Regions from separate parts of the Salinivibrio sp. IB872 genome, predicted to be linked through region 3. Evidence: predicted binding sites of a transcription regulator. Region 3 holds the regulator's gene; each other region holds the start of a gene.
The links. Region 3 encodes MetJ, which represses methionine synthesis genes. Its sites were predicted from a motif close to TTAGACNTNTANANGTCTAA; they were not measured.
Positions count from the first base shown of each region.

Region 1 (5,008 bases), on a different contig from region 3:
TTCATCTTCAAAGGTGCCATCGAGTAACAGCGTCAGCTCATAGCCTTTGTGTGTATGGGCTGGAACCGAGCCGCCTTCGTCGATATGTAAGAAACTCGCACGCGTGGCGCCTTCTTCAAGATTCAGCCTTGCGCGTTGCACCTTGCCGAATGACAGCCAATTCGAATCACTAAAACGCTGGAGTGCGCGTGGTAGTGTGTAGGTTTTGTCCCCAATCCGAATCTCGTCAGAGCGAGCGACTTGAATGCGTGATGCCTCGCCTTGTTCCGGGGCGTCAAAAATCGCACTCATCATATCCGCTTCAAGATCATCGTCCCAAGGCAGAGTGCCTGCCGCGAACTCGTGATCGGTCTCAGCCTCTTCAAACGCAGCTAATGCTAGCGCTTCTTCTTTCGCACTCACATGCTCACGGCATTGTTGACATAATTCAACGTGTGCAGAGAGAGCAATCGCCATGGATGTCGGTAATTGGCCGGCTGCAAAGGCATCAAGCAGTTCGGAAGAAGGATGATATTTAATCATTGTTGACCTCCAGATGATTGCGCAGCTTCTCGAGCCCGAGTCGCAAACGCGACTTCACGGTCCCTAGTGGAACATTAAGTTGGTCCGATAGCTCTTGGTGGGTGAGTTGCTTTAAGTACACACCACGCACCACCTGTTGTTGTACTTCAGGTAATTCATCAATGAAGGATAATAGTTCCTGATCCATCATGTGCTGAGCACCTGAGTCGGTTTCATTGTCTTGTTGACCGGATTCCAGTATCGGCCAAATCTCGTCACTAAAATTGTCTTCGCGGTTCGATTGCACCTTACGGAGCATATCAAAACTGAGATTACGCATGATGGTAAACACCCAGGTGGTTGCCGCACCTTTCTCTGAGTTGTAAAGATGAGCCTTTCGCCACACCACCAACATGGTTTCTTGGACTAGCTCCATCGCCTGTCCGTCCGCGCGCAGATGTTTGGTCCCATAAGACCGGATCTTCGGGCCAAAAAAGCGAAACAAACGTTCAAAAGCAACACGATCTCGCTGTTCCGCAACACGTGATAATAGCTCCGACAACTCTTCCTTCGTCACGTCAGTCATTGTGGTACGTGTATTCCGTCTCGAGGTTGAAACTTCAGTATACATGGTTTGAGGCGCAGTCATAGTTGAGTCCTATCTGTCAGTGCCGTCCATCTGACACCCCAATACGCACCACAAATCATTTGGATCACTCGACGTGTTCTTCAAGCAGTTGGTGAATGAATTGCTTGGCCTCATCGGCAGAGTCTTGTGCGATAAACCATTGTTTTTGCGCACTCGTGAGGGGCAGAATCTCTAACCAACGCTGACACGCCCAGGTGACATCCTCGAAATGAGGCTGTTCATACTGCTCGGCGTGATCAGGATGAGCAGCAAATATGTGCTTGAGGTTGGTGGCAATGCGCGCTTGCACCTCATCGTCCGTATTATCGACATAATCATCGTGTGGCCAATCATGCAGGGTACGTATTTCACCCAACCACAATTTGTCGGGCGCTTGTTCGGTTGTCATAATTTCCACCCGTTGTCGGCCCGCAATGGTTATGCCCAGTAATCCATCGGGAAGCGTCTCGAAATCAACGATATCGACCGAAGTACCGTATTTATAAAGTCGCTGACCTTGCATCATTGCAAGGACAAACCCTTCTCCGTTGGCGGTACATTCGCGTACCAACCGTAAATAGCGGGGTTCAAAAATACGTAGTTTTGCTCTGCCACCCGGTAACAAAAAGAGGGGCAAAGGAAACAGCTTGGTCATATCCGCGCCTCCTGATAATCGATTGAACATGCTGACTAATACGCGCCCTTAGCGACAAGCGATCAAGCGTCCAGAGAATCGCATAAACAATGATTGACATCTTCTTCCTATTTGGCAGTATAGATGTCTAAATGGCTTTTCGGAAAGGATTACCGATTGATGAAATCTCTACGTGCTTCTTTTATTCTCATACTCGGACTCACGCTCACGCTGGTTGGCTGTTCAGAATCACAAGATAAGGTGATCAAAGTTGGTGCCACAGTGGGGCCGCATGCACAGGTGGTTGAAGCGGTTGCTGAGCAAGCAAAAGCTGAGGGGATTGCGGTCGAGGTGGTCGAATTTTCCGACTATATTTCCCCCAATGCTGGCTTGGCGGATGGCAGCTTAGATCTAAACAGTTACCAACATCAGCCGTTTTTGGATAACTACAACCAAAACAACGGTAGCCAGTTGGTATCGATGGGACGTTCCATTTTGATGCGGATGGGGATTTACTCTGATCGCGTTGAGCATGTTGATGCGCTGCCGAATGGCGCACAAATTGCGATCCCCAACGATCCTACCAACGCGGGGCGCGCATTGTTATTGCTGCAAGAGGCGGGGTTAATTACCTTAGCCGACAGTGTCGGCTTTAAAGCTACTTTGCAAGATATCATCGCCAATCCTAAACAACTCGAATTTGTTGAGGTTGAGGCGGCACAACTGCCACGCAGCTTACAGGATGTCGATGCGGCGGCGATCACCATGAACTATGTGATGTCATCGGGATTAAGCCCGAGTGAGCAAGGTATTTTCTTGGAGTCGAAAAATGCTCCCTTGGCGGTGATGGTTGTGGCCGCCCGCGAAGAAGATAAAGACAACCCCGACCTACAACGTTTGGTGGCGCTATTTCAGTCCCAACAAACCCGTGACTTTCTTGAAAAGACATTTAAAGGCACGATTGAACCCGCTTTTTAAATGCGCGTCGCGCTCAATAGTTAAGATGCCCGATTCGTGAAACCGTATCGGGCTTTTTGGATCCATCGCATGCCTTTTATTTGTGCCATGTTGCCAGTCTTGCTGACATGCGATCTTTGTCGTTAGCCGCGCTTTCCTCCATCCAACCCAACGCGAGCGAATTTTAAATTTTTGTTACCACTCAGTTGCTTATTGCGTTACTATGCCAATCAAAGTGTGATTTATGCCGCGTACTGGCTTGACACTTGCCTTTCTTCCCTCGACGCAAATGCACAGGAAATTGGATGCAATCGGCTACTCGTCCATTTAATTGGTCGCCCGTATTGCTGGCATGCTTAACCGTCAGCATTGGGCAGTTCAGTATGGGATTGGTGTTCCCGTCTTTGCCGTGGATAGCCCGAGACTTTAACCTCAGTATGGATGATGTCCAACTGCTGATCTCTGCTTACCTACTCGGCTTTGGGCCATCACAGTTTATCTATGGGCCTATCTCAGATGCGCTTGGCCGTCGTCGTGTGTTATTAGCCGGCGTATTACTTTCCTTGATTGGCTTAACCGTGATGGTGAGCTTTAGCGCCAGTTTCACCGGTTTGGTCATTGGCCGCTGCATTCAAGGGATGGGCACCGGTTGCTGTGCTGTACTCTCACGTGCCTTTACCCGTGACTCTTATTCGGGGGATCAGCTTCCGCAAGCCATGTCATATCTAATCATGGTCGCCTCATTTACGCCTATTGTGGCTCCTGTGATTGGTGGGTTCGTTAACCACAATCTAGGCTGGCTGGCGATCTTTATTTTGCTAATGGTGTACACCAGCTTGGTGTGGTGCGTGTTGTTTTTCTTGTTCAAAGAAAGCATGCTCGCTCGTTCGCCGTTGCCTAATGTGAAGGTGATCCTCGGTCGCTATGGCGCACTACTAAGAACGCCATACTTTCTCTATTTCGCCAGTATTAGTTGGCTTAACTTTACCTTGGTGATCACCACGGTGTCGCTGATGCCATTTTTAATGCAAGAGCGCATCGGGATGACCTCGGATCAATATGCGTTGTGGGCGCTTATACCAACATGTGGCTTATTGCTGGGTAGTGCGCTGGTTTCGCGCATTCGGCCGCGTTTGGGTACCAAGCGTATGCTACTAATGGCACCCGTGATGCAGCTCATCTCTGCGGTTTGGTTATGGTTGACGCCGATGGATCCGTTACTGCTGATGATAGGGCAGTTCTTTATGGTGTTTGGTAACGGGATTGCGCTGCCGTGCGCCCAGTCTCAGGTGATGCAACCTTACTCTAACCAAGCCGGCACCGTCGCTGCGCTCTCCGGTGGTGGACAGATGATTATTTCCGCGTTGATGAGTATGGCGTTATTGAGTTTGGGCGTTAGCGAAGCCTGGCACCTTGGTGTGGTGGTGGGCGTGTTTGCGCTGCTTTCTGTTCATAATATCTTTCGCGGGTTTGCGGCCCCGAAAGTTAACGCCGCCAGTACCCCGAGTGAGGCATCATGACAAAGTCACGGTTCGAAAAAGGCCTGTTTCCGCTGACAACACCACGCCTGAGCATGCGGCCAATGATCAAAGCGGACTGGCCGTTGTTCCACCGCTTACACACGGACAATGCCGTGATTGCGCAATGTTTTGATCCTATGCCACTGGGTGACATTGAAGCCCGGTTTGAGCAACGGCTCACACCCTGGTCTCCTGACGCTAAGCACTGGCTGTGTTTGGTCATCGTAGAGACGGCGACACAAACGCCAGTCGGCGTCACCGGCTTTTTGCTTGAGCAGGGTGTCGCGGAAGTCGGCTATTTACTGTTGCCGCCTTATCACGGGCGTGGTTATGGGACTGAGTCTTTGCAGGCTGTCGCTGATTTTGCCATCCATCATGGTGGTGCGCGAACCATTAATGCGACAGTGACCGCGGGTAACCTTGCCTCTGCGCGTGTGCTAGAAAAGGTCGGGTTTCAACTCAGCCGTATTGACCCTGATGCTTTTGCTATTGGCGGTGTTTGTTACGACGACTGGATCTACACCTACACCGCAGTGTGATTTAAGTGTTTCCCCAGACCACTGATTTTGTTTTTGTTCGTTGACCTCAAGTTATCTTGAGGTTTTATCCTTGCTCTCGATGTTTAGCTTTCCAAGCTCAGTTTTTGATAGCACGGATAAAGGGAATGAATGATGACAACAATCGAACACGTAAATATTACGGTGGTAGACATGGATGCAGCGTTAGCGTTTTTGGCGGTGGCTGTCCCCGATTTTAAAATTCGCCAAG
Region 1 is NZ_MUFO01000008.1:85,071-90,078, forward strand. Features, by position in the region: gene BZJ18_RS05700 (ChrR family anti-sigma-E factor) at 1-522, opposite strand, end outside; gene BZJ18_RS05705 (sigma-70 family RNA polymerase sigma factor) at 515-1,150, opposite strand; gene BZJ18_RS05710 (LON peptidase substrate-binding domain-containing protein) at 1,215-1,784, opposite strand; gene BZJ18_RS05715 (MetQ/NlpA family ABC transporter substrate-binding protein) at 1,944-2,741, shown strand; gene BZJ18_RS05720 (multidrug effflux MFS transporter) at 3,026-4,240, shown strand; gene BZJ18_RS05725 (GNAT family N-acetyltransferase) at 4,237-4,779, shown strand; gene BZJ18_RS05730 (hypothetical protein) at 4,912-5,008, shown strand, end outside.
Region 1: a site for MetJ is predicted at 1,896-1,915, ahead of BZJ18_RS05715 (MetQ/NlpA family ABC transporter substrate-binding protein). Genes of this name have one in related genera too.

Region 2 (3,945 bases), on a different contig from region 3:
ACATCACTGATCGCTTGAATATGTTCGGGGGTGGTCCCGCAACAGCCACCGACCAAGTTGATAAAGCCAGATGCCGCCCACTCATCAATGTGTGTCGCCATCTGTTCAGGAGAGAGATCATATTCGCCAAAGGCGTTGGGCAAGCCCGCGTTAGGGTGGACAGAGACAAAGCCCTCGCAAATGTCGCTCAGCTCTTTGACGTACTGGCGCAATTCCGCCGGCCCGAGCGCACAGTTCAAGCCAAAAGACAGTGGCTCAACATGACGCAAGGAGTGATAAAAAGCGGCGGTGGTTTGTCCGGATAAGGTACGCCCAGATGCATCAGTGATGGTGCCGGAGATCATAATGGGCAGGCGCAAACCACGAGCATCAAAGACCTTCTCCACCGCAAACGCACAGGCTTTGGCATTCAAGGTATCAAAGATGGTCTCCAACATGATGATATCTACACCGCCCTCAATGAGGGCTTCGGTAGACTCAGCATACACGTCGACTAACTGATCAAAACTGACATTGCGAAAGCCCGGGTCATTCACATCCGGTGAGATCGAACACGTTCGGTTAGTGGGCCCTAACACACCCGCGACAAAGCGGGGTTTAGTTGGCGTTTTCGCCGTCCACGTATCAGCAACCTCACGCGCAAGCCGAGCGGCCGCTAAGTTGATTTCCGCACTCAGCGCTTGCATGTCGTAATCGGCCATCGCGATTTGGGTGGCGTTAAAGGTATTGGTTTCAATAATGTCCGCGCCTGCAGCCAGATAATCACTATGTAGGGCAGCGATTTTATCGGGTTGAGTCAGCACCAGAAGGTCATTGTTACCTTTTACATCACAGTGCCAATCTTTAAAACGCGCGCCACGATAATCGGCCTCATTGAGCCCTAGCCCCTGAATCATGGTGCCCATACCACCATCGATTACCAAAATACGTTCGCGCAGTTGCTGTGTCAGTCGGTCCATACTCATTACGCTTATCATCTTCCTCATTGCGATAATTTCATCCTACCACAGCGAAAATGGAAATCTAGACGTCTATTTAAATGAATTAATATTGATCTATTTCAAATCTGCTGTTCGTTTTGGAAGCGATTTCTATTAATATTTTGTAACTCTTTTTTCCACTCCCTAGCCGTATCAGGAATGATGTATGTCAACCTACGCTATCCTCAGCTTTATGGCCGCTGCCGCCATTATCATCGCGTTTATTAACAGTAAAATTAGCCGCGTCCAAACCACCATCGCAATCACGGCGGGTGCACTTTTACTGTCTTTAGGGATAGTGATTGCCGGTCAGTATCAAGCCCTGCCTCTAAAGGCGATTGCCGCGCAAACTTTAGGGGATATTCATTTTGAGGAGTTTCTCCTTGAGGGTGTGCTTGGCTTTCTACTTTTTGCTGGAGGGCTGGGCGTCAAACTGCCTTCGTTTTCAGACCAAAAATGGGAAATCACCACTCTTGCACTCGGTGCGACGCTGCTCTCCGTGTTTTTAGTGGGATCTGGTGTGTGGGGCGTGTTCCAACTGATTGGGGTACAATTTGATTATATTTACTGCTTACTTTTCGGCGCCCTGATCTCACCCACGGACCCCATTGCCGTGCTTGCGATTGTCAAAAAATTACATGCCCCCATGCGTATTACCACCCAAATCGAAGGCGAGTCGTTGTTTAACGATGGTTTTGGCTTGGTGGTGTTTGTGACTATTTTCACCCTCGCATTCGGACATCAAAACCCAACTTTGGCGGGCACCCTGTCGCTGTTTGCGCAAGAAGCGATTGGCGGCATATGTTACGGCCTAGTTTTAGGCTATGCCTTTCACCGTTTGATTTGTGCCACTAACGATCACTCCATGGAGCTGTTGCTCACTTTAGCCATTCCCAGTGCTGGCTATGTGCTCGCCGATATGCTGCATGTTTCCGGACCACTGGCAATGGTCGTCTCCGGGATCATGATCGGTAACTGGACCCGCTTTATTGGCTTTTCCAAAGAAAGTGAAGATCACCTCGACCATTTCTGGGAACTGGTCGATGAATTTCTTAACAGCTTACTGTTCTTGCTCATCGGCTTAAGCTTGTTGCAAATCACCTTTCATGAAGAGGACTGGATTGTAATGGGTTGTGTCGTGCCTTTAGTGCTAGCGGCTCGCTATTTGAGTGTCAAAGCCTGCTATCTCGGTTTCCGATGCTTTCGCGAATATAACCCGTGGGCTGTGCGCATTCTCACATGGGGAGGATTGCGTGGAGGCCTCGCCTTGGCCATGGCCATGGCGGTACCAGCTGGCATTATTGTGGTCCCAGAAAAACAAATCGATGTCAGAGAGCTGATTTTGGTGATGACTTACGCGGTGGTGGTGTTTTCTATTTTGGTACAAGGCTCAACCATGACCGGCATGGTTGATAAAGCAAACGCAGCTCAAGACGAGATGGACAAGCGCCTTCAATGAACTCCGCTCCTTTGTCTATCATAAAGGCGCCAGATGGCGCCTTTTTTATTCATCAAGCGTAAAGTTAGACGCTGAAAATGTATCCAAATCGAAGGGGGTTTGCTGATAGACACAATAGTTCAGCCAATTCGCAAACAGTAGATGCCCGTGACTGCGCCAACTCACATACGGTGGCTGAGAAGGATCGTCATCCGGGTAATAGTTAATGGGGATCACCGGCTCCATCCCCTCCTCTAAATCACGGTGATACTCATCATGCAAGGTATGCGCATCATACTCAGGATGCCCAGTGACAAACACATTGCGCTTATCTTTGGTCGCGGCCAGATACGTACCCGCCTCATTAGAGGTGGCTAAGATATCCAGATCGGTATGTTCATCCAAATAATGGGGAGAAAAGTCTGCATAACGTGAATGAGGCGCTAAGAAGCTATCATCAAAGCCGCGTAATAGCGGATGCTTAGATAACTCCCTATTTACCTGATGGCGATAAACACCTGATAGCTTTTCTTTGCGGGTTTTCTTAGGCAAATCGTAAAGTAGCTTTAATCCTGCTTGCGCAGCCCAACAGATATAGAGTGTGGAGGTGACATGTTGGTGTGCCCAATTCATCACATCCTGTAAATGCTCCCAGTAAATCACGTCCTCAAATTGCACTAAGCCGAGAGGCGCGCCTGTCACAATCAAACCATCAAAGTTACGCCCCCGCACAGCCTCAAACTGGCGATAGAAGGTATCAAGATGTTCAGTCGGCGTGTTCTTGCTTGGTCGGTTGTCTATCCGTAAAAGCTCAACATCCACTTGCAAAGGGCTATTAGAGAGCAGGCGCATAAATTGCGTTTCTGTCTCGATTTTCTTTGGCATCAGGTTTAGAAGCAGGACTTTCAGCGGACGGATGTTTTGGCTTACCGCACGCGTTTCTGTCATCACAAAGATATTTTCACGCCGCAGAATATTGGTCGCGGGAAGTTGGTCCGGAATTTTAATCGGCATCACTGCCTCCTAGAGATGTTTAGACGTCCAGATATCTAATAACATAACGCAGCCCATTATGGAGCTCAAGCAATAATCACGCAGGATAAAACAATACTCTATTGAGGATAGAAAGGAATCGGTATGGAAGGACAATACGTAAAAACGAAAAAGCCCTCCGCGAATGCGGAGGGCTTAAAAATAACTCTTGGCAGTGACCTACTCTCACATGGGGAGACCCCACACTACCATCGGCGCAGCAACGTTTCACTTCTGAGTTCGGCATGGGTTCAGGTGGTGCCGTTACGCTATGGCCGCCAAGAAAATACTGGTGCTGATAGGCAGATTTGAACTGCCGACCTCACCCTTACCAAGGGTGCGCTCTACCAACTGAGCTATATCAGCGAAAACACTTCATCAAAGTCTTACACATATCTGCTTTGATGATTAAATTCGTTTTTGCCTTCAGATTTTTCAAAAATCTGAAAACAAGAAAGCAAGCCTGGCGATGTCCTACTCTCACATGGGGAGACC
Region 2 is NZ_MUFO01000051.1:14,326-18,270, forward strand. Features, by position in the region: gene metH (methionine synthase) at 1-965, opposite strand, end outside; gene BZJ18_RS15045 (cation:proton antiporter) at 1,147-2,439, shown strand; gene metA (homoserine O-acetyltransferase MetA) at 2,485-3,432, opposite strand; rRNA gene rrf (5S ribosomal RNA) at 3,618-3,733, opposite strand; tRNA gene BZJ18_RS15060 (tRNA-Thr) at 3,741-3,816, opposite strand; rRNA gene rrf (5S ribosomal RNA) at 3,912-3,945, opposite strand, start outside.
Region 2: a site for MetJ is predicted at 1,016-1,035, ahead of metH (methionine synthase). Genes of this name have one in related genera too.

Region 3 (5,008 bases):
CATGGTTCAGTGAGGGCTTGTCTTCACTGATGGCAAAATGCCGTGCCCAAGCTTTGCCTTCAAGCGGCGGGGTGTAAGGCGCGATCCAGCCTTTGTCCACCAAGGTATTAATCACAGCGGGGGTAATGTCTTGCTCCACGAGGTCGGCATGCGGGGTAGGGCCGTGAGTGAGCAGGGTTAACACACGCGCTTGCTTTGGCGCGCGGGTAAGCCCGGTCACCGGTTGATTCTGTCCGGCTTCGGTCAATTGCCACCATTTTTGCTGCTTGAGCGCTGCGGGTCGACCTTTGCGCAGTAGCGTCGGCATCACGGCGCCCATCGCATCGCCAAGTGGATGATGATAAAAGCGACTTGCCCATTGCAACAGGTGATAGACGGCGGGAGTCCAAAGTGGCGCGTCATCCAATACCTCAGTGATCGCCTTGACTTGATGGGCGGCAACACTAGGAGTGGTGGTGATGGCAGTGACAATGCCGACCTTATGCTGGCGACCAAAAGGCACCTTCACACGTGCTCCCACCACAGGGACGTGTTCGGTGATCCGGTAATCAAAAGTTTTCGCCAGCGGGACCGGTAAGGCCACTTGTGCAAACTGTTCCATCACAACATCTTATCGGCTAACAAGACGCTCAGTGTAACGGCTTGACCCAGGTAGGCAAAGCCTTGTTGTTGGATACGAGGTGATGGGCGACTGCACAAAAAAGTTGCGAAATCGAGGTCGCTTGATTAGAATTGCGCGCCTTAGAAAATGTTTGTTAACGACGTGTGGTGCCCGGCTTAGGATCGGGAGAGCGACACGGCCTTCACTATGAGGTTATCCCTATGAAAGCTGGTATCCATCCAGAGTACAAAGCTGTCACTGCTAAGTGTTCTTGCGGTAACGAATTCGCGTTCAACACCACTCTTGGTAAAGACATCAACCTAGACGTGTGTGACAAATGTCACCCATTCTACACTGGTAAGCAACGTATCGTTGACACCGGTGGCCGTGTTGACCGCTTTAAGAAGCGTTTCGGTGCCCTTAGCAGCAAAAAATAAGCCGCTAATAGCCGAATGCGAAAAAGGGGTGCGAAAGCGCCCCTTTTTTGATCCCGTCGTCACCTTTTTCACGTCTAGAGGTCGGAGGTTAACGTTCGGGGCCGTTTTAGACTGGTGGACCTTTAGCCACTGCGTTAACATCGTTTATCTTGCTCGAATCTACCCTGTGGTTTGAGTATAGCGTTGCTGATATCAGTAGCCTTCCCAGCTGATATTGGTGCATCCCTTCACGATAATAACTAGGAACACTACATGTCGGACGATAAACGCCAGCAAGCGCTGGATTATCATGCATACCCTACTCCCGGAAAAATCTCTGTTGAATTGAGCAAGCCTGCTGACTCGGCGGCGGATCTGGCGTTGGCATACAGCCCAGGCGTTGCAGAGCCGGTCCGTGAAATCGCTCAAAACCCAGACGCTGTGTATCAATACACCGCAAAGGGCAACATGGTTGCGGTGATCTCAAACGGTACCGCCATTTTGGGATTGGGTAACTTAGGGCCAATGGCCTCAAAGCCCGTCATGGAAGGTAAAGCTTTATTGTTCAAGCGTTTTGCTGGCTTGGACTCGATCGACATTGAAGTCAAACACCGTACTATCGATGAATTCGTGGATACCGTTGCGAACATCGCGGATACCTTTGGGGGCATTAACCTTGAAGACATCAAAGCGCCGGATTGCTTTGAAATTGAAAAACAGCTGATTGAACGTTGTGAAGTGCCTGTTTTTCACGATGATCAGCACGGTACCGCGATTGTTACCGCGGCGGGTATGCTGAATGCTCTTGAGCTGCAAGGCAAAGATATTCGTGAAGCCACCATTGTGTGCCTTGGTGCTGGTGCAGCGGCTGTTGCCTGCATGGAGCTATTGATCAAATGTGGCGCGCAACGCGAAAAAATCTACATGCTGGATCGCAAAGGCGTGATCCACACCCGTCGTGACGACATCAATAAGTACAAGCAATTGTTTGCCAACAATACCGACAAACGTACCCTCGAAGATGTGATTGAGGGTGCTGATTTGTTTGTGGGTGTGTCAGGGCCAGACTTGCTCTCGCCAGAGGCACTAAAACTGATGGCCGATAAGCCGGTTGTTTTTGCCTGCTCGAACCCAGACCCTGAAATTAATCCAGAGGTCGCGCATCAAGTCCGTGATGATTTGATCATGGGAACAGGGCGCTCGGATTATCCAAACCAAGTCAACAACGTACTCTGCTTCCCGTTTATTTTCCGTGGAGCGTTGGATGTGCGTGCCAGTGAAATTAATGATGCAATGAAACTGGCGGCCGTTGAGGCGATCCGTGGTTTGGCGAAAGAGCCTGTCCCACAATCGGTATTGGACGCGGCAGGTGTTGATGCGCTGCATTTTGGCCCAGGCTACATTATTCCTAAGCCAATGGATGCACGCTTATTGCCACGCGTGGCTCGCGCGGTGGCACTTGCAGCGGTTGAAACTGGCGTCGCCCGTATCGAGATGCCAGACAACTATATGCTCGACAAGGCGTAACATGCTCGACAAGGCATAATGCGTGAGCGTTAGGAAAAACGTGCTCTCATAAAACCTGAAAAGGTTGTGCCGAGCACCGATGATGACAAAAAACCCGCCAATCGGCGGGTTTTTTTAGTATTCGCTATCGTCGAACTCGATACCTAGTTCTTTCATGATCTGACGCGCTTCAGCGGGAATGCTGTCAGGCTTGTCTTTGCGAATATCGTCATCGGTTGGCAATGGCTGGCCGGTATAAGCATGCAAAAATGCTTCACACAGCAGCTCACTGTTGGTCGCGTGACGCAGGTTATTAACCTGACGGCGTGTCCGCTCGTCAGTGAGAATTTTTAAAACTTTAAGTGGGATAGAAACGGTGATTTTTTTCACCTGCTCCTTTTTCTTACCATGCTCGGCATACGGATTAATGTAATCGCCGTTCCACTGCGCCATGTCTCACCTATCTTGATTATTGAATACCCAGAATGATGCTGCGGAGATTCTAGCTATATTAACCGCCACATGCAAAGCTGTATAGACGTCTAGAAGTGTTGACGTCTCAAAAAGTGCAGGGTAAGGTGAGGATAACAACGCTGGCTCGCGCACCACATCGCAAGGATGAACCATGACCCGAAAAAAAACTGACACCATCGCTGTAAGAACTGGCATTGGCACCGACATGCAACATCATGCGGTGGTTCCCCCTTTATATCTCTCGACCAATTATCGCTTTCCCGCGTTGGGGGATGTGCCCACCTATGACTATGCACGCGGAGGGAATCCGACCCGCGCCCAGCTAGAGCAAGCATTGACTGACTTAGAAGGCGGCGCGGGAGCCGTGGTAACCAACTGCGGGATGGCCGCGATTAATTTGGTGTTATCGCTATTGAATGCGGGTGACAAAATTGTGGCCCCGCATGACTGTTATGGTGGCACGTATCGCTTGCTTGAGTCCCGAGCCAAGCAGGGAATTTGGCAGGTTAAATTTGTCGACCAATCCGATCCAGACGCCTTGGCGAGCGCCTTGGCAGAATCACCGACGTTGGTGCTGGTGGAAACCCCATCTAACCCCCTGCTGCGCGTGGTCGATATTGCCGATATTTGCCAACAAGCGCATCAAGTCGGTGCTTGGGTGGTGGTCGACAACACTTTTTTATCTCCCGCCTTACAGCAACCACTTGCGCTAGGGGCCGACATGGTGGTGCATTCGACCACCAAATTTATTAATGGGCATTCTGATATTGTCGGTGGCGCGGTTATTGCAGCAACCAGTGAACTTGCCGAAACCTTAGCGTGGTGGGGCAACTGTATAGGAGCCACGGGCAACGCGTTTGACAGTTATATGACATTGCGAGGGTTGCGTACCTTAGGCGCACGGGTTAAACAACACCAGCAAAACACGCAAGCGGTACTCGCCTATTTGCAAACGGTTCCTGCTGTGCGCCAACTCTATTATCCGGGACTCACGACCCATCCGGGTCACGAAATTGCTGCCCGTCAGCAATCAGGCTTTGGTAGTATGCTGAGCTTGGAATTGGATACCGACAGTGACGGGGTGGCGCGCTTTATCGCAGGCCTTTCGCTATTTGCTTTAGCAGAGTCGTTAGGCGGTGTAGAAAGCTTGGTCACACACCCAGGCTCCATGACACATCGGGCGATGAGTGATGCGGCGCAAGCGGAAGCGGGTATCGCACCGACCTTGCTGCGCTTTTCAATCGGATTGGAAGATGCGGATGATCTCATCGCTGATTTGGCCCACGCTTTTGCGGCATTGGCCGCGTAACCTGAACAACGTTACGGCGCTGTTCCTTGCTTTACCCTGATATTTGGTTAGACAAAGAGAGACCTTGTCATGCATGCGCAATTGACGGAGACGTCCCCTGAAGCACAACGACAACTTCATAAATTTGGCGGCAGCAGCTTAGCGTCGCCCGCCTGCTATCGTCGGGTTGTCGATGTATTGACCGCCCACGCGGGCCGCCAAGATTTGATTGTGGTCTCCGCGGCAGGCAAAACCACCAACCAATTAATTGCTTATCTGGCTCAGCTCAACAAAGACGGTCGCCTCGCCCATGAAACGCTACAGACCTTGCGCGGCTTTCAGCAAGATTTAATTGAAAATCTTATTGATGGTGAAGACAAGCAGCGCCTTGTCGATGCCTTGTATGCTGACATCGCCACGATTGCGACCTTGGGTGAGGGCGCGCTGACTGACGCAGATAAGGCGCGTATTCAAGGGTTTGGCGAGGTATGGTCGGCCCGCTTACTGGCGAGCTTGCTCAGCCAGCACCAGCAACCCGCTGTGATGTTGGACTCACGTCTGTGTCTACGTGCAGAGCGAGCAGCGCAGCCAGAAGTTGATCGGGGAGCGTCATGGCCATTGCTGAACAACCAGTTATCCCAATATGCCCACACCCAAGTGGTGATCACGGGCTTTATGGCACAAAACCAAGCGGGAGAAACCGTGCTGCTTGGCCGCAATGGC
Region 3 is NZ_MUFO01000002.1:160,986-165,993, forward strand. Features, by position in the region: gene priA (primosomal protein N') at 1-604, opposite strand, end outside; gene rpmE (50S ribosomal protein L31) at 823-1,038, shown strand; gene BZJ18_RS01750 (malic enzyme-like NAD(P)-binding protein) at 1,291-2,544, shown strand; gene metJ (met regulon transcriptional regulator MetJ) at 2,659-2,976, opposite strand; gene metB (cystathionine gamma-synthase) at 3,149-4,306, shown strand; gene BZJ18_RS01765 (bifunctional aspartate kinase/homoserine dehydrogenase II) at 4,376-5,008, shown strand, end outside.